One region of the Streptomyces sp. NPDC026500 genome, then DNA from elsewhere that is predicted to be linked to it. Evidence: predicted binding sites of a transcription regulator. Region 1 holds the regulator's gene; the other holds the start of a gene.

Region 1 (14,687 bases):
CCGTCGTCACAAGACGATGGCTCATTCAGGCACGTCAATGCCACAGGAGCGATGCATCATGTTCCTGCACGTTCAGGACCCTGGGGGGTGGAGATTTGACCACAAAGAACTCACAACCGACACATCCCCACGCTGTCACCACGTTGTGTGACGAAGGAGCACGCCTTTACGCCAGTGCGCTGCACTCCGGCCGCATCACTCGGATCGAAGTGGAAACAGCCCCTTGCCTCTTGGAGTTCGCACTGCTTCATCCCGATCCCGACGACGAGAAGTGGCTGCGCCCGGTTCCGCCGTCCGTCGCGCTCGCCCAGCGCCTGCAGCCCCTGGAACGGGAGATCCAGGAACGCCGGCGGCTGGCGATCGAACTGACCGACTCCTTCGATCCGTTCATCGCGATCAGCACGCAGAGCGCGGCGAGCATCCACGCGATCACCGTCCTTGAGGGCTTCGACCGGATCAACGCGGCGCTCAATTCGGCCACCGCCGAGTGTCACACGGAGATGCTGACGATCCAGCCGGGCGGCGGCCGCCCCGCCGACGCCCTCATGCAGGCGCTGGAGCGCGACAGGCCGCTCACCGACCGCGGGGTACGCATCCGCACGCTGTACCAGCACACGGCCAGACACAGCCAGGGAACGCTCGCCTATGTGGAGCGCATATCCGGCGGTAGGATCCAGGTCCGCACCCTTGAGGAACTCATCGAGCGGCTGATCATCTTCGACCGGACCGTCGCCTTCATACCGGCCAGCGACGACCGGCGGGTCGCCCTCGAACTCCGCCACCCCGGCCTGGTGCTGTACCTGAGCAAGGTCTTCGAACAGCTCTGGCAGCGCGCGGTCCCGCTCACCGAGGACGTCCCGAACGATGTCGGCCCCAACGGCATCACCGGCGTCCAGCGTTCCATCGCCAAACTGCTCATCGAGGGGCATGTGGACGAGGCCATAGCCCGCCGCCTGGGCATGAACGTCCGTACCTGCCGCGCCCACATCGCCAAGCTGGCCTCCGCCCTCGGCAGCGGAAGCCGGGCCCAACTCGGCTTCCTGATAGCGCAGTCGGGACTCCTGGACCAGTCCGAGGGAGCGGAGTGACGCCGACTGCCGTCAGGTCGCCGACTCGCCACCCCGGACGGCGGAAACCAGGAAGGGCCCGCCCCCGTCAGCGAGCGGCCCGCTCCTGTCAGCGACCGGCCCGCCTTCGTCAGCGGCCGGTCGGGGATCCGCGGTCAGGGACGGCGGGGGCGCCCGACGCCGCCTCCGTGACGGTGACCGCCTCGAGTTCGGGGGACCGCTGCGGCCCGTCCAGTCCCGCCTGGGCGATCCGCACGCCCAACTGCGTCCGGCTCGCCGCGCCCAGCGTCTCCGACAGCCGGGCGATGTGCGCCCGGCACGTCCGCACGCTGATGCCCAGGCGTTCCGCGACGACCGCGTCCTGGTGGCCCTCGGCCAGCAACGCCGCGATGGACCGCTCCCGGTGGGTGATGCCCTCGATGCCCGTCGAGGGCATCGGCGAGGTCAGCGGGATCGCCAGCCGCCACAGCCGCTCGAAGACCGTCACCAAGTAGTCCACCAGCGCCGGGTGGCGCAGCTCCAGCGCGATCGTGCGGTCCGAGTTCGCGGGGATGAAGGCGACCTTGCGGTCGAAGAGGATGAGCCGTTCGACGACCTCGTCGAGGGTGCGGGCCTCCGCCGCGTCGCCCATCAACTCCATGTAGTTCAGCAGCCCTTGGCCGTGCCGGGCTACATGCGTGTACAGATCGCGCATGCGCACCCCGCGGCGGCGCATCTCCAGCGCCCGGTGCAGGCCCTCGACGAGTTCGTCCTCGCGCCGGATACCGCCCGGCTGCACCGTCAGGACCTCGCTGGTGCACTCCTCGGTCGCCTTGTCCATGGCGGCGTGGATCCGCGGCAGCCCGTCGAGGACACGGATCGCCACCCCTTCGGCCGGCGCCCGCACCCGGCCGCCGAGACCCGCGTACCACTCGAAGGCCGACACCGCGTCGCCCACCCGCGCCTGGCTCGCGCTGACTTCCTCGTACACGCCCCGCAGCAGTCGGGTCATGACCTCCTGGGGCGAGGTCGGCACCAGCCAGCCCATGTCGTCCGGATCGGGGTGCAGCAGCGCCAGTTCCAGCAGGCAGGGCACCGACTCGGCGTCCTCGCGGGGCACTCGGCCACGCCGCACGGCCCGGGAGTACACCCGGTCGCCCGCATCGCACAGTCGGTCAGCGCCGTGCGGATGCCTGTCCGTCCCGTGCCCGGCCATCTCCCACCCCTGGCTCCAGCTCCAACCCCTGGCGTGAGCCCCGCGTCAGGGCGTCCTCCGCAGCGCAACTATGCGCGGACGCGTCCGGCATCGCAACAAGGCTGCGTCGCCGAGGGGCGTCCGTTCGCCCCTTCTCATCCGCATAAATCGTGATCTTCGCCGCACTCGTTGCAACAAGCTGAAGGGGGTGCCACCCGGACGTCCGGCACATCGCGCAACGGCCCCCGCGAGCACGCCGACGCACGCCCCGTCTCGGCCCCGAATTGGCAACTCCCGCCACCTTTAAGGGACTTGCAGTGGGCACGTACGGAGGCGCCGGCCGCGTCCGGGACGCGGAAGCGGAGGCTACGACGGGTCGGCGGCCGTGACGGAAAGTTCTCGCGGCCCGTAGATCGCGTGAGCGGCACCCGTGGCGAGCGCCCAGTAGCGGTCGCCGTAGGACCAGTGCCACCACTCGGTCGGATAGTTGACGAGACCCGCGGCGGTCAGCGCACCGGCCAGCAGCCTGCGATGGGCGCGCGCCGTCCCGCCGATGCCGTCCGCGGCCGTGTAGCAGGCGCCGCCGCTCTCCTCGGGGCTCGCGTTCACGCTCGTGCCCATGTCCAGTTCCCGGCCGTCGGCGTCGACGAGAGTGAGGTCGACGGCGGCGCCCGCGCTGTGCGGCGCGATCTCCGGCGGGGACACATAGCGGCTCGCCGCGTCGCGCAGGCGCCCGGCGTCCCACTCGGGGTGCTCCGCGCGCAGTCCGGCGGCGTACCGGTCGAAGTAGAGCCGCTGGAGCGAGGGCGGGCGGTAGCCCTCGACGAACAGCAGCCGTACACCGTCCGGCAGCAGGTCCGCCGCCGCCACGAGCCGGTTCAGCACCCCTTCGCGCAGATGCGCGTACGCCCCGGTGTCGTCACTTCTGCGTGCGTCGACGGGGAACGGGTCGGTCGTCCGTACGTCGAGAAGCGGCTCGCCGCAGTCCACGACGGGTATCGCGGCGATCTTCGGGTCGGACATCAGCACGATCGTGGGCATGAGGCGATCATGCCGGATGGGGGCGTACGCCCCCAGGGCGAGCTGGAGAGGCCCGGTGCGCACCGGGCCGGGGTGCGCCGGCGTTGTGCGGTCAGACGGCCGCACAGCTCCTCTGAGGGGCCTCCCGGGCCGCCCGCCACCCTGGCCGGGACGCCGAGGCCTGCCGGTGTCCGTCGCGCCGGGCGGCGTGGGCCGCGTCCGTCGCGTGGGGCGTCGGCCTGGGCGGACAACGGAGCGGCCCGGGGTGCGGGTGCGCGCTCATGGCGTACACCCGCACCCGGGGCCGGAACCGTAGCGGTCCGTACCCACCGCCTCGGTCACCGGGCGGCCGGGCGAACGTCCTACTTGATACCGAGCGCGCTGCAGGCCGCCTTGTAGGGCGCCGTGCAGATCTCCTTGACGGTGTAGATGCCGTCCTGGACGACCGTGTTCCTGACGTTGCTCGTGGTGAGGTCCACCACGGGCACGAGCTGGGACGGGACGTTCTTGTTGGTGGGGCTGCTGACCTTGTCGCGGGTGAGCGCGTCGAACTCGATCGAGCGGCCCTGGACCCGGGCGACCGCCATCTCGGCGGCGGCACTGGCCTCCTGCGGGTACGACTTGTACACGCTCATGAACTGGTCGCCCTTGATGATCCGCTGCACGGCGACGAGCTCGGAGTCCTGGCCGGTGACCGGGGGCAGCTTGGTGACGCCCGCGGCCTTGAAGACGTCGATGACCGCGCCCGCGATGCCGTCGTTGGCGGCGTAGACACCGGCGATGTTGCTCAGGCCGACGTCCTGGATGGACTTCTCCATGTTGGCCTTGGCGTTTTCCGGCTTCCAGTCCTTGGTGTCGTAGTTGCTCGCGATGATCACCTTGTCCTTGAGCTCGGACATGGCACCGGCCTTGAACTGCGCCGCGTTCGGGTCGGTCGGCGAGCCGTTCATCATGATGATCTTCTTCGAGGCCGAGTTGGTGCCCAGCGCGCCGACCAGAGCCTTGCCCTGGACCTCGCCCACCAGCTCGTTGTCGAAGGAGATGTACGCGTCGATCGGACCCTGCGCCAGACGGTCGTAGGCGATGACCGGGATACCGGCCTCCTTCGCCTTGCGCACGCCCTTCGCTATGGACACCGAGTCCACCGCGTCCACGAGGATGACGTCGACCTTGTCGTCAACCATCTGCTGGAGCTGGCGGAGCTGCTTGGCCGCGTCCTGCTCGGCGTTGGCGTAGACGACGTCGCCCTTGCTCTCGGTGAGCTTGCGGACCTGATCCCGGATGATCGGGTAGTCGAACTTGTCGTAACGAGAGTTCTCCTTCTCCGGAAGGAGCAGGCCCACCTTGATGTCGTCGCCCTTGGTGGCGCTTGCCGTGGTGCCACTCCCGCCGAGTCCTCCCATGCCGCAGCCGGCGAGGGTGACGGCCATGGCGGACGACGACGCCAGGGATATGACGGTACGGCGGAGGCCGGTGTTACGAGTGTTCACATCAGGTGCCTTCCGGGCGAGGTTGCAGCATTGCGACCCAGGTGGCTGAAAGCCAACGCGGCGATCACCTCAGCGTCAAGGAGTAACCACTTAACGAGATGGCAACGGCGTTTCGCGTTCCACAAGTGAACACGACGGGAAAAGACTACGCCCAACCTTCGACCAATCCCCTCAGCTTCACCTTCTGTCATTCACTCGTACAACCAACTCCCGTTCACAGGGGACGTGCTCGCCAACAGATTTTTAACCACCGTTGACGATCGGGCAGACCGGAAAGAACGCAGGACAGAGCCACCGGCGCGAAGGGCACCCCCCTCCTCGGCCCTCGCGTTCACCACCGCGGTCGGGCCGCTCACCGCGGCCGGCACAGCCGCCTCCACAGTGACCAACCGCACATCGCGCGCCCATAAGCGGCAGTTCCATGCGAACACCACACTCTCGGGCGCACCGAAAAAGGCGGACCGCTACTCCACCGCCGACCAGAAACCAGGGCTCTGGCGCATCCACGTCGGCCCCGCGGACCTCTGGAAGAACATCTCGGCCATTCAGCTAAAACGGTAAATCTCGCTATTCCGCCCGGAAGGCATATTCTGCGCATCAATTTCGCCAACTGGACAGCCGCGGCAAAACGCCACTTCAACCTGCAAACCCGTCACTTCCGGCGGCATCGATCAGATCAAGCCACTTGTGCCCACGGGTTCTTCGGCGTCGCACGACACCGCCACGGGCAGGGCCGAGGTCGCCCGGTCCAAGCACCAGGGGACGGACTCAGCGGGACAGCACGTCTTCCGTCGCCGCAAGGGCTGCACCACCGCGCGCGACGGACCACCACGACCGCCACCTCGTGCACCGACGCGCCCCTCCCGGTGACCGGCGATACCTAGTAATACGAGGTGCGCGCCCACTCCAGGCGGCCAACGGGTCCGCGGGCACGACGGGCCGCGCGGTGACCACCACCGACCGGAAGGCGCCCGCCGTTCCCCAGGGCCACGCCGTCACGGACTCCTCCTGGAAGGCGGACTGCGGAACGGCTGGAGCCCGGTCGCGGGGAGAGCCACCTCGTACGGGGTGTCCCGGCGACGTCCGAAAACGGCTCTTCCAGCAGGGTCGACGGCACCGCCGGGTCTCGTACCGCGACGCCACGGCCGAGCCGCCATGGCCTCACCTACTACTAGGGGGTGACGGCTGGTACGGCCAGATGGCGGCTGGTACCACCGGGTGACGGCCGTCTGCCGCGACGGCACCGAATCGGCGCCCGGTGCCGGTGACGCGGTCCCCGCGCCGTGAACGCGCGAAGGGGCCCGGAGGTCGATGACCTCCGGGCCCCTTCGGGTGTCCGGGTCCTGCCCGGGCGACCGCGTTCTGCTCGGCCGACCGGCTTCTACTCGGCCGATCGCTTGGGACGCCACACCACCAGCGCGCTGGTCTGCTGGACCTCCTGGTACGGGACCAGGTCCCGTCGGTAGGAGGCGTGCACGGCGGCCTCGCGCTGCTGCATGGCCGCCGCGGCGCCGTCGAGGGCCGACTCCAGCTCCACTACACGGGACTGGAGCGCGGCCACCTGGTTCTCCAGCTCGATGATGCGCTTGATGCCGGCCAGGTTGATGCCCTCGTCCTGCGACAGCTGCTGAACGGTGCGCAGCAGCTCGATGTCGCGGGCCGAGTAGCGGCGGCCCCGGCCCGCCGTGCGGTCGGGAGAGACCAGACCGAGCCGGTCGTACTGACGCAGTGTCTGCGGGTGCAGTCCGGAGAGCTGGGCCGCCACCGAGATGACGTAGACCGGAGTCTCCTCGGTCAGTTCATACGGGTTGCGTCGACGACCGGTCGTGTCCATGGCTCCGTCATGCTCCCTTCGCGGCCTGGAACAGCTCCGCCCGCGGATCCTCACCCGCGGTCGCCTCGCGATACGCCTCCAGCGCGTCACGAGCCTTGCCGGACAGGTCCTGGGGAACCGTCACTTCGACGGTGACCAGGAGATCGCCCCGCGTGCCGTCCTTGCGGACCGCGCCCCTGCCCCGGGCGCGCATGGTGCGTCCGTTGGGGGTTCCCGGCGGCAGCTTCAGGGTCACCGGGGGGCCGCCCAGCGTCGGCACCTTCACCTCGCCGCCCAGTGCCGCCTCCGCGAAGGTGACGGGCACGGTGACGGTGAGGTTGTCGTCCTTGCGGCCGAAGACCGGGTGGGCGTCCACATGGACCGTGACGTACAGGTCGCCGGACGGGCCGCCCCGCTCGCCGGGCGCGCCCTTGCCGCGCAGCCGGATCCGCTGGTTGTCGCTGACGCCCGCGGGGATCCGGACCTGCATGGTCCGGGACGACTTGGCACGGCCGCTGCCCTTGCAGATCTCACAGGGGTTCTCCGAGATCAGTCCGCGGCCCTTGCAGTCCGGGCACGGGTCGGTGAGCGAGAAGCCACCGCCCGAACCGCGGGCGACCTGGCCGGTACCGACGCAGGTCGGGCACACGCGCGGTGTGCCGTTCGCGTCGCCGGTGCCCGAACAGGCCTTGCAGGGCGCCTGCGAGGTCATGCGCAGCGGAACGGTCGCGCCGTCCACCGCCTCCGTGAAGGAGAGCGTGACCTCGGTGTCGATGTCCTGGCCGCGCCGGGGCTGTGTACGGGTGCCCGTGGTGGCGCCCCCGCGGTTGAACAGGCCCCCGAAGACGTCACCGATACCGCCGCCGAAGCCGCCGGCTCCTCCCGCTCCCTGGCCCTGGGCGCCGCCTCCGAAGAGGTCACCCAGGTCGAAGTTGAAGTTGCCGCCGCCCGCGCCGGGACCCGGCCGGAAGCCACCGTTGCCGAAGAGGGCGCGTGCCTCGTCGTACTCCTTGCGCTTCTTGGGGTCGCCGAGCACGTCGTTCGCCTCGGAGATCTCCTTGAAGCGCTCCTCGGCCTTGGCGTTGCCCTTGTTGGCGTCCGGGTGGAACTCGCGGGCGAGCTTCCGGTACGCCTTCTTGATCTCGGCCTCGGTGGCGTCCTTGGGGACGCCGAGGACCTTGTAGAAGTCCTTCTCGATGAAGTCCTTGGTGCTCATCCTCGACGTCCCTCCTTCCTCGTCCGTTCAAGCTCAGCCCTCGTCCGGGCCACCGCTCTCCTTGTCATCGGCCGCCTCGGCCGACTCCTCGGCCTTGACCGTCTGCGCCCCGGGCTGCGGCTCGGCGACAGCCACCCGCGCGGGGCGGATGGTGCGCTCGCCGAAGCGATACCCCGGCTGCAGAATCGCCACGCACGTCGTCTCTGTGACGTCCGGCGCGTACGAATGCATCAGGGCCTCGTGGATCGTCGGGTCGAAGGGCTCGCCCTCCTTGCCGAACTGCTGGAGCCCCATCTTCGCCGCGACGGTCTCGAGGGATTCGGCGACGGACTTGAATCCGCCGACGAGCTCGCCGTGATCCCGCGCGCGGCCGATGTCGTCGAGTACGGGCAGGAGCTCGGTCAGGAGGCTCGCGACGGCGACCTCCCTGACCGCGATCCGGTCGCGCTCGACCCGGCGGCGGTAGTTCTGGAACTCGGCCTGGAGCCGCTGGAGGTCCGCGGTGCGCTCGGTCAGTGCCATGCGCGCCTGGTCCAGCTGGGCCGTCAGACCGACCAACTGTGCTGCTGCGTCCCCGTCCGGGGCCGCCGCCCCCTCCGCAGAGGGGGTGGCGGACTGCGGCTCGGCGTCGTCAGAGGTGGCGCCGGAAGGGACGTCGGGCTGCTCTTCGTAGCCCGGGGTCTCCTCCGTCACGCGGCACCGTCCCGGCGGTCCTCGTCGACGATCTCGGCGTCGACGACATCGTCGTCGGCCTTCGGGGCCTCGGCGCCGTGGGCGTCGCCGCCCGCGGCCTGCGCGGCCTGGGCGTCGGCGTACATGGCCTGGCCCAGCTTCTGCGAGACCGCGGCGACCTTCTCGGTGGCGGTGCGGATCTCGGCGCTGTCCTCGCCCTTGAGCGCGGCCTTCAGCTCCTCGACGGACGCCTCGACCTCGGTCTTGACGTCACCGGGGACCTTGTCCTCGTTGTCCTTGAGGAACTTCTCCGTCTGGTAGACGAGCTGCTCGCCCTGGTTGCGGGTCTCGGCGGCCTCGCGGCGGGCGTGGTCCTCCTCCGCGTACTTCTCGGCCTCCTGGCGCATGCGGTCGACCTCGTCCTTCGGCAGCGAGGAGCCGCCGGTGACGGTCATCTTCTGCTCCTTGCCCGTGCCGAGGTCCTTCGCGGTCACGTGCATGATGCCGTTGGCGTCGATGTCGAAGGCGACCTCGATCTGCGGGACTCCGCGCGGGGCCGGCGGCAGACCGGTGAGCTCGAACATCCCGAGCTTCTTGTTGTACGCCGCGATCTCGCGCTCGCCCTGGTAGACCTGGATCTGCACGGACGGCTGGTTGTCCTCGGCGGTGGTGAAGATCTCGGACCGCTTGGTCGGGATCGTCGTGTTCCGCTCGATGAGCTTCGTCATGATGCCGCCCTTGGTTTCGATACCGAGGGACAGCGGGGTCACGTCGAGGAGCAGGACGTCCTTGACCTCACCCTTGAGGACACCGGCCTGGAGGGCGGCGCCGATGGCGACGACCTCGTCCGGGTTCACACCCTTGTTGGCCTCGTTGCCACCGGTCAGCTCCTTGACGAGCTCGGCGACGGCGGGCATACGGGTGGAGCCACCGACGAGAACGACGTGGTCGATCTCGGACAGCTGGATACCGGCGTCCTTGATGACGTTGTGGAACGGCGTCTTGCAGCGCTCCAGAAGGTCGGCGGTGAGCTGCTGGAACTGGGCGCGCGTGAGCTTCTCGTCCAGGTGCAGCGGGCCCTCGGCGGACGCCGTGATGTAGGGCAGGTTGATCGAGGTCTCGGTGGACGAGGACAGCTCGATCTTGGCCTTCTCGGCGGCCTCACGGAGGCGCTGGAGCGCCATCTTGTCCTTGGCGAGGTCCACGCCGTGACCGGAGCGGAACTGCTGCACCAGGTAGTCGACGACACGCTGGTCCCAGTCGTCACCACCGAGGTGGTTGTCACCGTTGGTGGCCTTCACCTCGACGACGCCGTCACCGATCTCCAGGAGGGACACGTCGAAGGTGCCGCCACCGAGGTCGAAGACGAGGATCGTCTGGTCGTCCTTGTCGAGGCCGTACGCCAGGGCCGCGGCGGTGGGCTCGTTGACGATACGAAGGACGTTGAGACCGGCGATCTCGCCGGCTTCCTTCGTCGCCTGACGCTCGGAGTCGTTGAAGTACGCCGGGACGGTGATGACCGCGTCGGCCACCTTCTCGCCCAGGTACGCCTCCGCGTCGCGCTTCAGCTTCTGCAGGATGAAGGCGCTCATCTGCTGCGGGTTGAAGCTCTTCCCGTCGAGCTCGATCTTCCAGTCCGTGCCCATGTGACGCTTCACCGAACGGATGGTCCGGTCCACGTTCGTGACCGCCTGGCGCTTGGCGACCTCGCCGACGAGCACCTCACCGTTCTTCGCGAAGGCGACGACGGACGGCGTGGTCCTGGCGCCTTCGGCGTTGGTGATGACGGTGGGCTCGCCGCCCTCCAGAACGCTGACGACTGAGTTAGTCGTGCCCAGGTCGATGCCGACCGCACGTGCCATTTCAATTCCTCCAACAATGACTTGAGTGGAACGGACTCAAGTGTGCACGACGTCCGCCTCCCGGTCAACAGACCTGAGTCGCGGGGGCTCAACTCTTATCCGCTCCTTACACGCATGGGGCTGCTGACCTGGTGGTTTCTCGCAGAGTCAGTGAACCTTCACCGCACCCGGAGCCGCCGGACGAGGCCGTCCCGGCCGACCCGACGTTCTCGGGACGGGTCCCCCGGGGGCGGGGATCGCATGCGGATGGGGGCGGCGCGGGCAGGGTCCCGGACGTACGGCCGCCACGACGGCGACCACCGCCACGGCGCCGGCCGGCCACCACGCGGCTCCCGCCCCCAGCCACCCGAGATCGATGAGCAGTCCCACCAGCGCACCCGCGAACGCGGCGAGCCCCGTCACGACCAGGACCCCCTGCCGGGTCAGCCCCGCCCGCCGCAGCCGGTGCACCAGATGGTCCGGCGCCGGGCGCAGCAGCGGCCGCCCCGCCCGCCGCCGCGACACGAGGACCAGGACGGCGTCGGCACTGGCCACGGCCGTCAGGGCGAATCCGGCGCCGAACCCGGGCCCGGCGGGCCCCTCCGCGTGCACTTGGACGACCGCCGAGGCCAGCACGAACCCGGCGAACAGCGACCCGCACCGCCCGGGTGCGATCCGGGCGGGCGGCCATCCGTGCATCAGGAAGCCGGTGAGGGCGGCGGCCAGCACGCTGAGCAGCGCCGCGAGTCCGTCCATGACCTCGGCGGCCGCGCACCCGCTGAGCGCGAACGCGGTGATGACGGCGACCGTCCCCATCACCCCGTCGGCGTGGTCGAGCGAGCGGAAGGCCTGCGTGACGAAGACGATCCAGGCCACGGCCAGCACCCCGGCCGGCATGCCGAGTTCGCCGTAGGGGACGGTCAGCGCGGCGGCGACGGCGACACCGGCCACGCACACCGACGGGGGCACGGGCAGCAGATCGGCGGCCAGGCCGAGGAGGGCGACCACGATCCCGGCGACCAGCAGCCGTCCGGCCTCCGGCCCGAGCGGGGCGGCGCCGGTCCAGTCCCCGGCCCAGCCGACGAGCGCCGTCCCGCACACCACGGCCACCCCGCCGAGCAGGGAGACCGGCCGCGGGGAAACCGGCCGCCCTCTGCCGGGCGCTCGCGGTCTCGCCCGGCGCGCGGGAAGCCCCGTCCCGTCGACCGCGCCGAAGCGCAGGGAGAACGACCGCAGCAGCGCGGCGAGCGCGGCGGTCAGGAGCAGAGCGGCGATGGCGGCCGTGATTCCGTACAGCACGTCGCCAATTTAGGGGTAATTGTCACAGTATTGGGTGAATAACACGATCGGGTTTACGTGTCCTGTCGCCCCCGGGCGAACCGGCCCTTCTGCCCACCCCCCGCGCGGCCACTCAGGCTTCCCTCAGCGACGCAGATCACCGCACCTCTGACTACAGTGCGGCGGAGGAAGTGGGTAGTCTCAAACGGACTGCATAAGTTACCGCTTAGTAATCACCTTCGAGGTCACGCTCGAAGCAACACCTCGCAGGCCCGAGGAGCCCCCGAATGCAACTCGCCGCGATCATTGTGTCGCTGGTCCTGACCGTGGTCGGCGTTGCGCTGATCGCGCGGGCCGTCGCGCAGATCTACCGGTTCATCAAGCTCGGCCAGCCCGTACCCGCCGGCAGCCGCACCGACGACTGGAAGGCCCGCAGCGTCACGCTGGCCAAGGAATTCGTCGGCCACACCCGCATGAACCGGTGGGGGATCATCGGCGTCGCGCACTGGTTCGTGGCCGTCGGCTTCCTGACCCTGGGCCTGACGATCGTCACGGCCTACGGCCAGCTGTTCAAGGCCGACTGGACGCTGCCGGTGCTCGGCGGCTGGCTCCCGTACGAGCTGTACACCGAGTTCATCGCGCTGTTCACGACGCTCGGCATCCTCGTGCTGATCGCGGTGCGCCAGCTGAACCGGCCGTCCAAGCCGGGCCGCAAGTCGCGCTTCGCCGGCTCCAAGACGGGCCAGGCGTACTTCGTCGAGGCCGTGATCCTCGCCATCGGCCTCGCGATCATGACCCTGCGCGGCCTGGAAGGCGCGCTCCACGGTGTCGACCACTACGAGGCCGCGTACTGGGCCTCGTACCCCCTGGTCGCCGCCTTCAAGGGCCTGAGCCTCGGAACGCTGCAGAACCTGGTCTACCTGACCGCCATGATCAAGCTCGGCGTCACCATGGGCTGGGCGATCACGGTCGGCCTCAACACCAACATGGGTGTGGCCTGGCACCGCTTCCTCGCCTTCCCCAACATCTGGTTCAAGCGCGACGCCAAGGGTGAGACCGCCCTCGGCGGGCTGCTCCCGATGACCAGCGGCGGCAAGGCCATCGACTTCACCGACCCCGGTGAGGACGACGTCTTCGGCGTCTCCCAGGTCGAGCAGTTCTCCTGGAAGGGCCTGCTCGACTTCTCCACCTGCACCGAGTGCGGCCGCTGCCAGTCGCAGTGCCCCGCCTGGAACACCGGCAAGCCGCTCTCCCCCAAGCTCCTCATCATGTCGCTGCGCGACCACGCGCACGCCAAGGCCCCGTACCTGCTGGCCGGCGGCGGCAAGAACATGGAGGGCGAGGAGAAGGCGTCCGAGGAGCAGCTCAAGGACGTCCCCGCGGCCGCCCTCGCCGAGGCCGAGCGCCCCCTCATCGGCACCGCCGAGGAGAACGGCGTCATCGACCCGGACGTCCTGTGGTCCTGCACCACCTGCGGCGCCTGCGTCGAGCAGTGCCCGGTCGACATCGAGCACATCGACCACATCGTCGACATGCGCCGCTACCAGGTGATGATCGAGAGCGCGTTCCCGTCCGAGGCGGGCACGATGCTCAAGAACCTGGAGAAGAAGGGCAACCCCTGGGGGCTGGCCAAGAAGCAGCGCCTTGAGTGGACCAAGGAGGTCGACTTCGAGATCCCCGTCGTCGGCCGCGACATCGAGGACCTCAGCGAGGTCGAGTACCTGTACTGGGTCGGCTGCGCGGGCGCTCTGGAAGACCGCGCCAAGAAGACGACCAAGGCCTTCGCCGAGCTGCTGCACATGGCGGGCGTCAAGTTCGCGATCATGGGCGGCGACGAGAAGTGCACCGGTGACTCCGCCCGCCGCCTCGGCAACGAGCCCCTGTTCCAGGAACTCGGCATGGAGAACGTCGCCGCGCTGAACATGGCGTTCGGCGAGGACGACGAGGACGAGTCGACCAAGAAGCCGAAGTCGGCGAAGAAGATCGTCGCCACCTGCCCGCACTGCCTCAACACGATCGGCAACGAGTACCCGCAGCTCGGCGGCGACTACGAGGTCATCCACCACACCCAGCTGCTCCAGCACCTCATCGACGAGGGCAAGCTGCTCCCGGTGACCCCGGTGGAAGGGCTCATCACCTACCACGACCCCTGCTACCTGGGCCGCCACAACAAGATCTACACGCCCCCGCGCGAGATCATGTCCGCCGTCCCGGGCCTGCGCCAGCAGGAGATGCACCGCCACAAGGAACGCGGCTTCTGCTGCGGCGCCGGTGGCGCGCGGATGTGGATGGAGGAGCGGATCGGCAAGCGCATCAACAACGAGCGTGTCGACGAGGCTCTGTCGCTGAACCCGGACATCGTCTCCACCGCCTGCCCGTTCTGCCTCGTCATGCTGACCGACTCGGTCAACGGCAAGAAGAACGAGGGCAAGGCCAAGGAGTCCGTCCAGGTCGTCGACGTCGCCCAGCTTCTCCTCGACTCCGTCCGCACCCCGGTCGAGGAAGAGCCCCCGGCGGGCGCGGCCGAGTCGGAGAGCGAGCCGGAGCCGGAGCCGGTGAAGTAGCCGACCCCGACCGTTCCCACCGCCCGACAGGACTGCCGGACACGACTACTGGCACGACTGCAGGAACGACTGCTGACGCGACGGTCCGACACAGCCGCCTGACCCGGCTTTCGGGCACGGCCGACCGGCCTGACCCGATCGGTACGACCGACACCCCCGCGCTCTCCGGAGCACGGGGGTGTCGTCGTATCCCGAACGCCCGCATCACTGCTCACTGCTCACGGCTCACGGCTCACTGCTCTCCACGGGGCGGGCGAGGTTATCGATGCGCGGGCGCACACACGGAGGACGTACGACGACAGCCCTCGGCTGTCGCCTCCTGCTCGCTCGAACGGCGACGGACTGAACTAACTCGTCTTCGGCGGACCGGGGTTGCGCGTCCTCCCGGGCCCTACGTCCGGAATCGCCGCGACCGGAGCGGCGACCGTGAAGCCGCCCGCCGAGGGGCACCACCCGCGTCTGGGCGTCGCCGACTTCACGGGGGACGGACCGGGCGGGCGCAGTAGGCCCGGCGGGCGCAGTGGGCGCAGTGGGCGCAAAAAAATTACCGAA
Region 2 (14,687 bases), on a different contig from region 1:
GAGGCCGTCTTCTTGCCTGTGCGCCTCGGCCGCGTCTTCTGCACCGGTGCTCGCATTCCTGACTCGTGTACCCATTTGGGGCCCGGGTGACGTCCCGTCAATCGCGGCGTCCGCCCGGTACGGCTCCCGACCCTCCCAGTGCCGGTGGGCAGTGGTCCCGCATCATCCGACCCGCCACCCGAAGGAGTGAACATCGGAGGGGAGTTGGCGGGCAAGTCCCGGGCCGCTCGCGACGGGCGCCCGCGGCGGGCCGGTTGGACGTCCGGGACGTGCTTTGGCAGTATTCGCCGCCACGCGTTGCCGGAGTCGATCATTCCATGCCAAACCTGGCGCCTGAGCTGCCGGTCCGCGTGTCGAGGGTTCCCCGCCGACCTTTCGGGGACCTTGTGAAGGGCTCGTGCAGACTGGCGGAATGCGCACTGAACTCGTATCGGAGCCCGGGGACCCGGACCGCCCCAATGAGGACTTCGCATCGGTCGGACTTCCCGCCTCAGGACAGGGCGGTTCACTGATCGTGCTCGACGGGGTGACACCCCCTCAGGGCGACTACGGCTGCGTGCATTCGGTCCCCTGGTTCTCCGCGCGGCTCGGCGGGGCACTGACCGAACTGTCCGTTTCGCAGGGGGATTTACCCCTCCCCGAGGTCCTGTCGCAGGCGATTCGCCGCGTCGCCGACGCACACGCCACCACCTGTGACCTTTCTCACCCGCGCACACCCCAGGCAACCGTGGCCCTCGCGCGATGGTCCGCGTCGGAGGTCGAGTACCTGGTCCTCTCGGACTCGGTCCTGCTGGTGGAATCCCCCGCCGGCGAGGTCACCGCCCTGCTGGACGACCGCCTTTCCCGCCTCCCCCGCGGCACGCTCACCACGGACGCCGTCGCCGACACCGTCGCCCGCAACAAGGAGGGCGGCTTCTTCACGGCGGCCGCGGACCCCTCTGTGGCCTCGCGCGCGGTGACGGGCACGCTCCCTCGCTCCTCCGTCCGCGCGCTGACGGCCCTCACGGACGGCGCCGCCCGCTGGGTGGAGAGGTTCCACGCGGGCGACTGGGCCGAGCTGTTCGCCCTCGTGCGCAAAGAGGGCTCCCCGTCCCTCGTCGAGCGCGTACGGGCGCTGGAGCACGCGGACGCGCGGGAGCGGTCGCGTCCTCGGCGGGGCAAGGCGCACGACGACGCGACGGTGGTGTTCGTGGAGCTTTGAGGAGAGGTGGACGGCGGAGGAGACGCGGACGGCGGTCGGGCGGGGGCTACTTCTCCATGCCGCGGTTCAGCTGATGCAGCAGCCGGGCGAGTTCCGCGACCTCGTTCTGGTCCCAGTGGGCGAGCTGGCGGACATAGCGGGCGCGGCGGGCCTCGCGGACGCTGCTGACGCGGCCGCGCCCCTCCTCGGTGAGGTGGACGAGCCAGGCGCGGCCGTCGGCGGGGTCGGGTTCGCGCGCGACCAGGCCCAACTCCTCCAGGGCGCGCAGTTGCCGGGACATGGTGGCCTTGCCGACGCCGATGTAGGCGGCGAGTTCCGTGGCGCGCTGGCGCCCGCACTCCTCCAGACGGACGAGCAGTCCGTACGCGGCGGACTCCAGGTCCGGATGGACCTCGCGGGCCATCTCCCCCTGGCTGGCACGGGCGCGGCGCAGGAACACGGTCAACTCGCGCTCCAGGGAGAGGAACTCGCGCTCCACGCCGCCGTGCACCGCGGGCCGGTCCACACCATTTCCCGACACGCCGGATTCGACCGGACGTCCGCCGTCGTTTCCGCCCTCGTGCACGTCAGCACCCCTGACTCGGTTTCCCGATCCTGAAAGTTTCTGCCAGAACTCGCCGTTGCCGCAGCTCCGCCAGTATTTCGCAGGCGTAGACCAACGGCAGCCTCCGCCCCCTCTTCCCACCCACGGTCTACGTGCGTAGTTTCTTTATCAGTCACTTATCTCATGGCATGCGCACGCCACTTTCAGATCAAGGACGACCTGATCCCCCCATGGCACGCGTGCCCGCGCTTTCCCCCCACCGAGCTCCATCGGGCTCCCCCGAGCTCCCGGAGCTCCATCGCCCTTCGGAGGCACGCACATGCCCGTGCACAGATCCGGAACGGCCCACCGCCTGCGAGCGCTCGCGGTAGGAACCCTGCTCGCCGCCTTCTCCCTCCTCTCCACCCTCCCCTCCTCCGCCGCCGACACCCCCGCCCGGGGCGCCGCCCGGATGGGCATGGGGGTCATCGCCCACGACGGCCAGGACGGCACGCCGTCCACCGGTGACGCCACCCAGACGGAAGGCGTGGACGTCTCCGGCTACCAGGGCAACGTCCCCTGGTCGACGCTGTGGAGCAGCGGGGTCAGGTGGGCCTACACCAAGGCGACCGAGGGGACGTACTACACGAACCCGTACTTCGCCCAGCAGTACAACGGCGCGTACAACATCGGCATGATCCGCGGCTCGTACCACTTCGCGACCCCGGACACCACGACCGGCGCCACCCAGGCCAACTACTTCGTCGACCACGGCGGCGGCTGGTCCGGCGACGGCAAGACACTGCCCGGCGCCCTCGACATCGAGTGGAACCCGTACGGGGCCGCCTGCTACGGCAAGACGCAGAGCGCGATGGTCAGCTGGATCAGCAGCTTCCTCACCCAGTACAGGGCCCGTACCGGACGCGACGCGGTGATCTACACGGCCACCAGCTGGTGGACCCAGTGCACCGGCAACTACGGCGGCTTCGCCTCCGCCAACCCGCTGTGGATCGCGCGCTACGCCTCCGACCCCGGGACACTCCCGGCGGGCTGGGGGTACTACACGATGTGGCAGTACACGTCGTCCGGCCCGACGGTCGGGGACCACGACAAGTTCAACGGCGCCCTGGACCGCGTCCAGGCGCTCGCCAACGGCTGACGTCCGGCACCTCACTGACGTACGGCGGTGACGTACGGCGGTGACGTACGGCGGTGACGGGCACGACCTTTGTACGGCGGTGACGCGCACAACTGTCGTACGGCGAAGGCCCGGGCCTCCCTCACGGGACCCGGGCCTTCCCTTCCGGCAACCTCCGTCACGCGGCTACCGGAACCTCCGGCACGGCGCCGTTCGTCGCCGGCGACAGTGCCAGCTCCAGGACCTGGCGGACGTCCGTGACGGCGTGGACGTCGAGCTTCTCCAGGACCTCGGCCGGAACATCGTCCAGATCGGCCTCGTTGCGCTTCGGGATGATCACGGTGGTGACACCCGCCCGGTGCGCGGCGAGCAGCTTCTGCTTCACGCCGCCGATCGGCAGGACACGGCCGGTCAGCGACACCTCACCGGTCATGGCCACATCGGTGCGGACCAGCCGGCCGGACAGGAGCGATGCCAGGGCGGTCGTCATCGTGACGCCCGCGCTCGGACCGTCCTTGGGGACGGCGCCCGCCGGGAAGTGGATGTGCACACCCCGGTCCTTCAGGTCGCCGACGGGCAGTTCGAGCTCCGCGCCGTGCGAGCGCAGGAAGGAGAGCGCGATCTGCGCCGACTCCTTCATCACGTCGCCCAGCTGACCGGTGAGGGTCAGACCGGCAGCGCCCGTCTCCGGGTCGGCCAGCGACGCCTCCACGTAGAGGACGTCACCGCCCGCGCCGGTGACGGCCAGACCCGTGGCGACACCGGGCACCGCCGTGCGGCGCTCGGCCGGGTCCTGCGCCGACTCGGGCACATGGTGCGGGCGCCCGATGAGCTCGCGCAGATCGGTGTCGGCCACCGTGAACGGCAGCTCCCGGCGGCCCAGTTCGTGCTGGGCCGCGACCTTGCGCAGCAGCCGGGCGATGCCCCGCTCCAGGTTCCGCACACCCGCTTCCCGGGTGTACTCCCCGGCGAGCTTGCGCAGCGCGCTCTCGTCCAGGACGACCTCGTCCTTCTCCAGGCCCGCCCGCTCCAGCTGGCGCGGCAGCAGGTGGTCCCGGGCGATGACGACCTTCTCGTCCTCGGTGTAGCCGTCGAGGCGGACCAGCTCCATACGGTCGAGCAGGGCCTCCGGGATGGCTTCGAGGACATTGGCCGTGGCGAGGAACACGACGTCGGAGAGGTCGAGTTCGACCTCCAGGTAGTGGTCGCGGAAGGTGTGGTTCTGCGCCGGGTCGAGGACTTCGAGCAGCGCCGCCGCCGGGTCGCCCCGGTAGTCGGAGCCGACCTTGTCGATCTCGTCGAGCAGGACCACCGGGTTCATCGACCCGGCCTCCTTGATGGCGCGCACGATCCGGCCGGGCAGCGCGCCGACGTACGTACGGCGGTGTCCGCGGATCTCGGCCTCGTCCCGTACGCCGCCGAGGGCGACGCGGACGAACTTGCGGCCCATGGCGTGCGCGACGGACTCGCCGAGCGAGGTCTTGCCGACGCCGGGCGGGCCGACGAGCGCCAGCACGGCACCGCCGCGCCGGCCGCCGACGACTCCGAGACCGCGCTCGGCACGCCGCTTGCGCACGGCCAGGTACTCGGTGATGCGCTCCTTCACGTCCTCCAGACCGGCGTGCTCGGCGTCGAGCACGGACTGGGCGCCCCTGATGTCGTACTCGTCCTCGGTCCGCTCGTTCCACGGCAGCTCCAGGACGGTGTCGAGCCAGGTCCGGATCCAGCTGCCCTCGGGCGACTGGTCACTGGACCGCTCCAGCTTCTCGACCTCCTTGAGGGCGGCCTCGCGGACACTCTCGGGAAGGTCTGCGGCCTCGACACGGGCACGGTAGTCGTCGGACTCGTCCTCGCCGTCCTCTCCCTTGAGGTCGCGCAGCTCCTTGCGTACGGCTTCCAGCTGGCGCCGCAGCAGGAACTCGCGCTGCTGCTTGTCGACGCCCTCCTGGACGTCCTTGGCGATGGACTCGGCTACATCCTGCTCGGCGAGGTGCTCGCGGAGCTGCTCGGTGGCGAGCTTCAGCCGGGCCACCGGGTCGGCGGTCTCCAGCAGCTCGACCTTCTGTTCGACGGAAAGGAACGGTGAGTAACCGGAATTGTCGGCAAGAGCGGAAACATCGTCGATCTGCTGCACCCTGTCCACGACCTGCCAGGCGGCGCGCTTGCGCAGCCAGCTGGTGGCCAGGGCCTTGTATTCCTTCACCAGGTCGGCGACCCGTCCGGGCAGAGGATCCGGCACGGTCTCCTCGACCCGGGTGCCCTCGACCCAGAGTGCGGCACCGGGACCCGTGGTCCCCGCGCCCACCTTCACGCGCCCGCGCCCTCGAATCAGGGCGCCAGGGTCGCCGTCGGCCAGCCGGCCGACCTGTTCGACGGTGCCGAGCACTCCGGTGCTCGCGTAGGTCCCGTCGATGCGTGGCACCAGGAGTACCTGAGGCTTCCCCGGTGTTGAACGGCCGGCGGCCTGAGCGGCCTCCACCGCGGCACGCACATCGGTGTCGTTCAGATCCAGCGGAACCACCATTCCGGGCAGCACGACCTCGTCGTCGAGCGGCAGCACGGGCAGGGTGAGTGATGCGGACGTCGAAGCCATGATCTCCCCTTCGGCAGTCAAGTTGAGCTATGTCGACTCAATGCACGGGAGCCCCGCAATGTTCCCCGGGGGACGTTCGCTGTGAGCGATCACTTCTGATCTCCCTGACCTGTACGGATCGCCGCTGGTCATCGGCCATGCGCGGACCGGGTGCCGATCGAGCGGCTGTCGTCGCCGGAGCGTCCGGCTCGGTCGCGGATCGTCTCCTCGCCTGCCGCCAGGGCCGCACGTGCCACGGCTCGGGTGGCCCGGCTTCTCGCCCCGCCGCTCGGGATGCGGGGTGACCACTTGCCGTTGGATGGTGGAGTCATGAACCATCACCACTCCCAGCCCAAGCTCGACATCGACCGCCGGCTCGTCACTACCGGTGCCGTGCTCACCGCGGCCGGTGCCGTGGTGGCATTCAGCGGCATGGCCATCGCGGCCGTCGCCGTGTTCTCCGCAGGCCGGCGCATGATCCGCGCCATGGATGTGCCTCCGAGCCATCAGGCCGCCATGAAGTGGCGGCAGGCCAAGGAGGCGTCCCTGGCGGGCGTACAGGCATGGCAGTCCGCGTCCGACGCCCAGAACGGGTCCCTCTCCCGCTAGTCCCGATCCGGAAATCCTCCGGCCGTCGCTGTCGGGCGCCGTCGATGCGGACCGCGCCCGACGGCCGGGCGCGCCACCGGCACCGGTGGAACCGTCTCCGGACTCCGGGGCAGGACGCCGTCCTCGCCCCGAAAGGGCCCGGGGATCGGCCGTGCTGCCTGTGCCGGCGTGCGACCACCCCCGCGAGCACGCCGGCTGCGGTCGGGGCACGCTCGGCGTTCCCGGGCGAGGCGCGCGTCGGCCGTCACCCCGACGGCTCAACGGGTCGCGTCGCGTCCGCGGGATGAGGACGCGGCGCCCCTGAGCCGGTGGGAGCGCCGGCCGATCGGGGAGCCCGCGGCTCAGCGCCGCGCGACCGGCCCGGGGAACCGGTGCCGCTGCCGTACCAGTGGCCACGTCGCGACGCCGATCGCCAGCGCGATCAGGTGGCCGCCGTCCGTCACGGGGTCGGTCAGAAGGATCAGGTCCTGAACGAGGACCGAGCCGAAGCCGATCAGGAGCGGCCGGCCCAGCCAGGGAGAGAGGAGTCCCGCGAGCGAGCCGACGCTCGCGGCGACGCCGAAGCTGATGCCGTAGTCGAGCCGGTGCAGTGAGCCGACGGGCAGTACGCCCACCAGCACCGCCAGGCCGACCGGTACTTCGGTGGCCAGCGTGGCCGCCACATGCCCGAGCAGGAAGACGCCGGCCGCCCACGCCGTGCCCGTACGACGCTCCAGTGCGGTCAGCACGAGCAGAAAGCCGACCGCGTACGGCGAGGCGATCCCGCCGACGATCCACAGCGCGCTCGCGATCAGTACGAGTACCGGGTGGCGCGCGAGGTGCGCGACGTCCGTACTGGACGCCTGGTGCAGGGCGTGGACGAACGCGGGGTGCGCGTGGTCGGCGAGGTAGGAGGTGGCGGCGAGGACAGCCGCGTACCCGAAGGTGAAGGGCGTACCCAGCGGGGTGGGCAGAAGCCGCAGGACAGGGAGTGCGCCGAGCCGGCCGGGGACGGCGCGTGGAGCGGAACCGGAGTCGGACGCGAGTGCCTGCGCGGCCGTCGGGCCGGGCTCGGGCGTGCCCGCCGGTCCGGGCCGTCCCGGCGCTTCCAGTACATCCGCCGGCCCGGGAGTGCCCACCGGTACGAGCGTGGCCGCCGACCCGGGAGTGCCCGCCGGTCCGAGCGTGGGTGTGGGCGTCGACAGGGCCTGTTCTGTGACCTCTGCTGTGGCTGTGGGCGTGGCCCCCGGCGCCGGTGGCGGCTTGGAGCCGTCGCGCTGCTGCGGCATCCCGGGGAGACGGTTCGGGGGAGGTGTGCCCGGCGCCGGTCCGGTGGACGTACCGGCTCGGCCGGTGGGCGCATCGGCTCGCCCGGTGGTGCTCAGGTCCACAGTGCGGCGCTCCTTCCGTCGCATCCCACCCTTCGCGTCCCCCGTATCGCTGTCTATGACCGGCGCCACGTACAGAACGATTCTCAGCAACTCCTCAAGAAAGGGGCCGAGACGTCGGGGCCTCCACCTGAGATCCCCGGTCCACCACCGCGTCAACCTCGTACGGCCCGCCGTCACCCCCTGAATCGGAGAACCGGCCTGATCACGCCACGCGCGCCCCGCACCGTACGGCGCCGCACCGCCCGGCCTCGCGCCGCCCCGGGTCCGGGCCGCGGGGCCGGACCCAGGAGACCCGGCCCCCGAAAATTCCGGCCACCCGTGCTGGTGAAAATGCCAGGATGGCGGCCATGACTGCCTCGTACGACACTCCAGTGGTCATCGACCGCCGTCAGGGCCCGTACGGCGAGGTCGTGCTGCGGCGCCACGGCACTCTCCTGCAGATCATCGCCAACGGGTGCTTTCTGATGGACACCTCCGACGGGCGTTCCGAGCGGCTGCTCGTGGACGCGGCGTACGACGCCCTCGACGGGCGCCCGGAGCCGAGTGTGCTGATCGGGGGGCTCGGCGTCGGGTTCTCGCTCGCACACGCCGCCGCGGACCACCGCTGGGGGCGCATCACTGTTGTCGAGCGCGAACGGGCCATCATCGACTGGCACCGTGACGGCCCCCTCGCCGCGCTCTCGGCCCAGGCACTCGCCGACCCGCGTACCGACATCGTCGAGACCGACCTCGTCGGCTACGTCAATGAGATTTCCGACACGTTCGACGCGCTGTGCCTCGACATCGACAACGGACCCGACTGGACGGTCACCGAGGGCAACGCGGGACTGTACGGGAAGTCCGGACTGGCAAGCTGCGCAAGGGCGTTGAGACCGGGCGGCGTGCTCGCCGTCTGGTCGGCCCAACCCTCTCCGGAATTTGAAGAATCCTTGCGGAATGCCGGATTCCATCGGGTTCGTACCGAAGAGATCCCCGTTGCCCGGGGCGTTCCCGACCTCGTGTACCTCGCGGTAAGGCCTGGATAGCCGAGGCACGGTGACTGCCCGTACCCTGCTTGCCTGACGCGGATCATTCAAGCGTCAAGCGCAGTCATGGGATCACCCCACGGATTCCGGAAAGCACACTTCAGGGGCGGGCGATGGAGCAGACACACACCTCCCAGAACGGCACGGCGGCGACCCCCGGCGCTCAGCGCCGGGTTTTGGTCGTCGAGGACGACCCGACGATCGTCGACGCCATCGCGGCCCGCCTGCGAGCCGAGGGATTCCTCGTGCAAACCGCGGGCGACGGTCCGGCCGCCGTCGACACCGCCGAGGCCTGGCAGCCCGATCTGCTGATCCTCGACATCATGCTGCCCGGCTTCGACGGTCTGGAGGTCTGCCGTCGTGTGCAGGCCGCCCGCCCGGTGCCGGTGCTGATGCTCACCGCGCGCGACGACGAGACCGACATGCTGGTCGGACTCGGGGTCGGCGCCGACGACTACATGACCAAGCCGTTCTCGATGCGCGAGCTGGCCGCTCGGGTGCACGTCCTGCTCCGCAGAGTCGAGCGCGCGGTCGTCGCGGCCTCCGCTCCGCGCAGCGGCATCCTGCGCCTCGGCGAGCTGGAGATCGACCACGCGCAGCGCCGGGTGCGGGTCCGCAGCGAGGACGTGCATCTCACGCCCACCGAGTTCGACCTCCTCGTCTGCCTCGCGAACACCCCGCGTGCCGTACTCTCGCGCGAGCAGCTTCTCGCCGAGGTGTGGGACTGGGCGGACGCCTCCGGTACCCGGACCGTCGACAGCCACATCAAGGCGCTGCGCCGCAAGATCGGCGCCGAGCGGATCCGCACGGTGCACGGCGTCGGCTACGCACTGGAGAGCCCGACTCCCTGAGCCGGGCCTCCGTAGGAACGTCGGGACCCGCGTGATCGGGACCTGCGTGAGGGGCTGATGTGATGAGCGGACTCGGAGAACGGGGACGCGGGCTCGGCGAGCGCGGACGCGGACTCGGCGAGCGCGCGTCCGGCGAGCGCAGGGGCACGGGCTCCTGGGGTGACGTGCGGCCCTTCTCGATCAACACCAAGCTGGGCGCGCTGGTCGTCATCTCCGTGCTCATCACCACGGGTCTGTCGATGATCGCGGTGCACACCAAGACGGAGCTCCGCTTCATCACGGTCTTCTCGATGATCGCCACCCTGCTGATCACGCAGTTCGTGGCGCACTCGCTCACCGCGCCGCTGGACGAGATGAACGCGGTGGCCCGCTCCATCTCGCACGGCGACTACACCCGCCGGGTGCGTGACGACCGGCGGGACGAGCTGGGCGACCTGGCGCAGACGATCAACCTCATGGCCGACGAGCTGGAGGCCCAGGACCGTCAGCGCAAGGAGCTCGTGGCGAATGTCTCGCACGAGCTGCGTACCCCCATCGCGGGGCTGCGCGCGGTCCTGGAGAACGTCGTGGACGGCGTCTCGGCCGCCGATCCCGAGACCATGCGCACCGCGCTGAAACAGACGGAGCGCCTCGGGCGGCTGGTGGAGACCCTCCTCGACCTGTCCCGGCTGGACAACGGCGTCGTACCGCTGCGCAGACGGCGCTTCGAGGTGTGGCCGTATCTGTCCGGCGTACTGAAGGAGGCCAACATGGTCGCCTCGGCGCGCGCGGACCTCAGCTCGGGCTCCGGCGGCGGCCACACCCGCACGGACGTCCATCTGCACCTCGACGTGTCCCCGCCGGAGCTGACCGCGCACGCGGACCCGGAGCGGATCCACCAGGTCGTCGCGAATCTCATCGACAACGCGGTCAAGCACAGCCCGCCGCACGGCCGGGTGACGGTACGGGCACGGCGGGGCGACCATCCCGAGTCACTGGCCCTGGAGGTCCTGGACGAGGGACCCGGTATCCCGAAGTCGGAGTGGCACCGCGTCTTCGAGCGGTTCAACCGGGGCGGGGTGCCCTCGCCGCACGGCCCGGGCAGCGACGGCGGCACGGGCCTGGGCCTGGCCATCGCCCGCTGGGCGGTCGATCTGCACGGCGGACGGATCGGTGTGGCCGAATCTCAGCGGGGTTGCCGGATCCAGGTCATCCTTCCGGGACTCCCTTCTCTGCCAAGTTGACGTAAAGTTCGAACCGGAGCCGCAAGATCCATCACTGTCGCCGCCGGCGTACACGTGTGATCAGGCACAGGACCGTGTGAAGGGTGCCGCGGCCCTCGGTCGACGTACCCGATCCGAAGCGGAACCCCACTTGTTTCCCGCCATTTCCATGGGCGAAACACGGATTTCGATGTGACTTACACGACGTTGGACGGGCCCGGCCTGACCTTCTCGGCCAGGGAGGCGTAGCCTTTATTCCCGCTGTCCATCACCTTGTGAAGCGGAAGAGGGCGGTTGCCGCCGTGTCGCCACAGTCCCCCAGTAACTCGAGCATCTCGACCGATGACCAAGCCGTCGGGAAGAACCCCGCGGCCGCATTCGGTGCCAACGAGTGGCTCGTCGACGAGATCTATCAGCAGTACCTCCAGGACCCGAATTCGGTAGACCGAGCCTGGTGGGACTTCTTCGCCGATTACAAGCCCGGGGCGCCCGCCGCCTCGGCTCCGGCGGGTACTGCGGCCGCGGGGGCCGCAGGGACCACCACGGCCGCTCCGGCCGCCCCTGCGCCGCCCGCGGCGCGCCAGGCTCCCCCTCAGGCGCCCCCTGCCGCTCCGGCCGCCGCGCCCGCGGCTCCGAAGCCCGCTGCCGCCGCCCCGGCTCCCGCGAAGGCCGCTCCGGTCGCCGCGAAGCCGAAGGCCGCCGAGGCGCCCGAGGGCCCCGAGTACGTGACCCTGCGCGGTCCCGCCGGTGCCGTCGCGAAGAACATGAACGCCTCGTTGGAGCTGCCCACGGCCACATCCGTGCGCGCGCTCCCGGTGAAGCTGCTCTTCGACAACCGCATCGTCATCAACAACCACCTGAAGCGCGCCCGGGGCGGGAAGATCTCCTTCACCCACCTCATCGGGTACGCGATGGTGCAGGCCATCAAGGCCATGCCGTCGATGAACTGGCACTACGCGGAGAAGGACGGGAAGCCCACCCTCGTCAAGCCCGCGCACGTCAACTTCGGCCTCGCCATCGACCTGGTGAAGCCCAACGGCGACCGCCAGCTGGTCGTCGCGGGCATCAAGAAGGCCGAGACGCTGAACTTCTTCGAGTTCTGGCAGGCCTACGAGGACATCGTCCGCCGCGCCCGTGACGGCAAGCTGACGATGGACGACTTCACCGGTGTCACGGTCTCGCTGACCAACCCCGGTGGCCTCGGCACCGTCCACTCGGTCCCGCGTCTGATGCCCGGACAGTCGGTCATCATGGGCGTCGGCTCGATGGACTACCCGGCGGAGTTCCAGGGCACCTCCCAGGACACCCTGAACAAGCTCGGCATCTCGAAGGTCATGACGCTCACGTCGACCTACGACCACCGGGTCATCCAGGGCGCCGCCTCCGGCGAGTTCCTGCGCATCGTCGCGAACTACCTGCTCGGCGAGACCGGCTTCTACGACGAGATCTTCGAGTCGCTGCGGATCCCCTACGAGCCGGTCCGCTGGCTCAAGGACATCGACGCCAGCCACGACGACGACGTCACCAAGGCCGCCCGCGTCTTCGAGCTGATCCACTCCTACCGGGTCCGCGGCCACGTCATGGCCGACACCGACCCGCTGGAGTACAAGCAGCGCAAGCACCCCGACCTGGACATCACCGAGCACGGGCTCACCCTGTGGGACCTGGAGCGCGAGTTCGCGGTCGGCGGGTTCTCCGGCAAGTCGATGATGAAGCTGCGCGACATCCTCGGCGTCCTGCGCGACTCGTACTGCCGCACCACCGGCATCGAGTTCATGCACATCCAGGACCCGAAGCAGCGCAAGTGGATCCAGGACCGCGTCGAGCGCCCGCACTCCAAGCCGGAGCGCGAGGAGCAGCTGCGCATCCTGCGCCGCCTGAACGCGGCGGAGGCCTTCGAGACCTTCCTGCAGACGAAGTACGTCGGCCAGAAGCGCTTCTCCCTGGAGGGCGGCGAGTCCGTCATCCCGCTCCTCGACGCCGTCATCGACAGCGCCGCGGAGTCGCGCCTGGACGAGGTCGTCATCGGCATGGCCCACCGCGGCCGGCTGAACGTCCTCGCGAACATCGTCGGCAAGTCGTACGCGCAGATCTTCCGCGAGTTCGAGGGCAACCTCGACCCGAAGTCGATGCACGGCTCCGGCGACGTGAAGTACCACCTGGGCGCCCAGGGCACCTTCACCGGTCTGGACGGTGAGCAGATCAAGGTCTCGCTGGCCGCCAACCCCTCCCACCTGGAGACGGTCGACCCGGTCATCGAGGGCATCGTCCGCGCCAAGCAGGACATCATCAACAAGGGCGGCACGGACTTCACGGTCCTGCCCGTCGCCCTGCACGGTGACGCGGCCTTCGCCGGCCAGGGTGTGGTCGCCGAGACGCTCAACATGTCGCAGCTGCGCGGCTACCGCACGGGCGGCACGGTCCACATCGTCATCAACAACCAGGTCGGCTTCACCGCCGCCCCGGAGTCGTCGCGCTCCTCCATGTACGCCACCGACGTGGCCCGCATGATCGAGGCGCCGATCTTCCACGTGAACGGTGACGACCCCGAGGCCGTCGTCCGCGTCGCGCGTCTGGCGTTCGAGTTCCGCCAGGCGTTCAACAAGGACGTCGTGATCGACCTCATCTGCTACCGCCGCCGCGGACACAACGAGTCCGACAACCCGGCGTTCACGCAGCCGCTGATGTACGACCTGATCGACAAGAAGCGCTCGGTGCGCAAGCTCTACACCGAGTCCCTGATCGGTCGCGGCGACATCACCCTCGAAGAGGCCGAGCAGGCGCTGCAGGACTTCCAGGGCCAGCTGGAGAAGGTCTTCACCGAGGTCCGCGAGGCCGTCGCGCAGGTGCCCGAGGCTCACATCCCGGACGTCCAGGCCGAGTTCCCGGTCGCCGTGTCCACCGCGGTCTCCCAGGAGATCGTGAAGCGGATCGCCGAGTCCCAGGTCAACGTCCCCGACAACGTCACCGTGCACCCGCGGCTGCTCCCGCAGCTCCAGCGCCGTGCGGCGATGATCGAGGACGGCACGATCGACTGGGGCATGGGCGAGACCCTCGCCATCGGTTCGCTGCTCCTGGAGGGCACGCCGGTCCGGCTGTCCGGCCAGGACTCGCGCCGCGGCACCTTCGGTACGCGTCACGCGGTGCTGATCGACCGGGTCACGGGCGAGGACTACACCCCGCTCCAGTACCTCTCGGACGACCAGGCCCGCCTGAACGTCTACGACTCGCTGCTCTCCGAGTACGCGGTCATGGGCTTCGAGTACGGCTACTCGCTGGCCCGGCCGGACGCGCTGGTCATGTGGGAGGCGCAGTTCGGTGACTTCGTCAACGGCGCGCAGACGGTCGTCGACGAGTACATCTCGGCCGCCGAGCAGAAGTGGGGCCAGACGTCCGGCGTCACCCTGCTGCTCCCGCACGGCTACGAGGGCCAGGGCCCGGACCACTCCTCGGCCCGGATCGAGCGCTTCCTCCAGCTGTGCGCGCAGAACAACATGACGGTCGCCCAGCCGACGCTCCCGTCGAACTACTTCCACCTCCTGCGGTGGCAGGTGCACAACCCGCACCACAAGCCGCTGGTGGTCTTCACCCCGAAGTCGATGCTGCGCCTGAAGGCGGCGTCCTCGAAGGCGGAGGAGTTCACGTCGGGTCAGTTCCGCCCGGTCATCGGTGACGACTCGGTCGAGGCGTCCGCCGTGCGCAAGGTCGTCTTCTGCGCCGGCAAGCTGTACTACGACCTGGAGGCCGAGCGGAAGAAGCTCGGCAGCACGGACACGGCGATCATCCGTATCGAGCGCCTGTACCCGCTGCCGGGTGCCGAGCTCCAGGCGGAGATCGCCAAGTACCCGAACGCCGAGAAGTACCTGTGGGCGCAGGAGGAGCCGGCGAACCAGGGTGCCTGGCCGTTCATCGCGCTCAACCTGATCGACCACCTGGACCTGGCGGTCGGCGCCGACGTCCCGCACGGCGAGCGTCTGCGCCGCATCTCGCGTCCGCACTCCTCCTCCCCCGCCGTCGGTTCCGCGAAGCGGCACCAGGCGGAGCAGGAGCAGCTGGTGCGTGAGGTGTTCGAGGCGTAGGCCTCCGGCACGGCAGTACGAAGGGCCCGGCCCCGAGTTCATCCGAACTCGGGGCCGGGCCCTTCGGCGTGCTGGGCGGGCCGAAGCCGACGGCCCCAGGCGTGAACCTCACGTCTC

The links. The regulator HspR, encoded in region 1, represses chaperone genes until heat shock. The targets are predictions, from matches to a motif close to TTGAGNNNNNNNNNCTCAA.
Region 2: a site for HspR is predicted at 5,478-5,496, ahead of lon (endopeptidase La). Genes of this name have one in related genera too.

What each region holds. Positions count from the first base shown of each region.
Region 1 covers NZ_JBVHQB010000001.1:435,093-449,779, reverse strand. Annotated here, with positions in the region: gene ACZ4N5_RS02055 (helix-turn-helix transcriptional regulator) at 96-1,088, shown strand; gene ACZ4N5_RS02050 (helix-turn-helix transcriptional regulator) at 1,198-2,262, opposite strand; gene ACZ4N5_RS02045 (M15 family metallopeptidase) at 2,608-3,282, opposite strand; gene ACZ4N5_RS02040 (sugar ABC transporter substrate-binding protein) at 3,624-4,751, opposite strand; gene ACZ4N5_RS02035 (hypothetical protein) at 4,977-5,312, shown strand; gene ACZ4N5_RS02030 (heat shock protein transcriptional repressor HspR) at 6,133-6,585, opposite strand; gene dnaJ (molecular chaperone DnaJ) at 6,593-7,780, opposite strand; gene grpE (nucleotide exchange factor GrpE) at 7,814-8,473, opposite strand; gene dnaK (molecular chaperone DnaK) at 8,470-10,314, opposite strand; gene ACZ4N5_RS02010 (MraY family glycosyltransferase) at 10,462-11,592, opposite strand; gene ACZ4N5_RS02005 ((Fe-S)-binding protein) at 11,859-14,135, shown strand.
Region 2 covers NZ_JBVHQB010000002.1:461,672-476,358, reverse strand. Annotated here, with positions in the region: partial or broken gene ACZ4N5_RS05205 (sensor histidine kinase) at 1-56, opposite strand, end outside; gene ACZ4N5_RS05200 (protein phosphatase 2C domain-containing protein) at 413-1,201, shown strand; gene ACZ4N5_RS05195 (MarR family winged helix-turn-helix transcriptional regulator) at 1,248-1,766, opposite strand; gene ACZ4N5_RS05190 (lysozyme) at 2,065-2,883, shown strand; gene lon (endopeptidase La) at 3,041-5,455, opposite strand; gene ACZ4N5_RS05180 (hypothetical protein) at 5,765-6,043, shown strand; gene ACZ4N5_RS05175 (rhomboid-like protein) at 6,385-7,311, opposite strand; gene ACZ4N5_RS05170 (spermine/spermidine synthase domain-containing protein) at 7,761-8,438, shown strand; gene ACZ4N5_RS05165 (response regulator transcription factor) at 8,552-9,289, shown strand; gene ACZ4N5_RS05160 (HAMP domain-containing sensor histidine kinase) at 9,352-10,512, shown strand; gene ACZ4N5_RS05155 (multifunctional oxoglutarate decarboxylase/oxoglutarate dehydrogenase thiamine pyrophosphate-binding subunit/dihydrolipoyllysine-residue succinyltransferase subunit) at 10,794-14,570, shown strand; gene fxsT (FxSxx-COOH system tetratricopeptide repeat protein) at 14,679-14,687, opposite strand, start outside.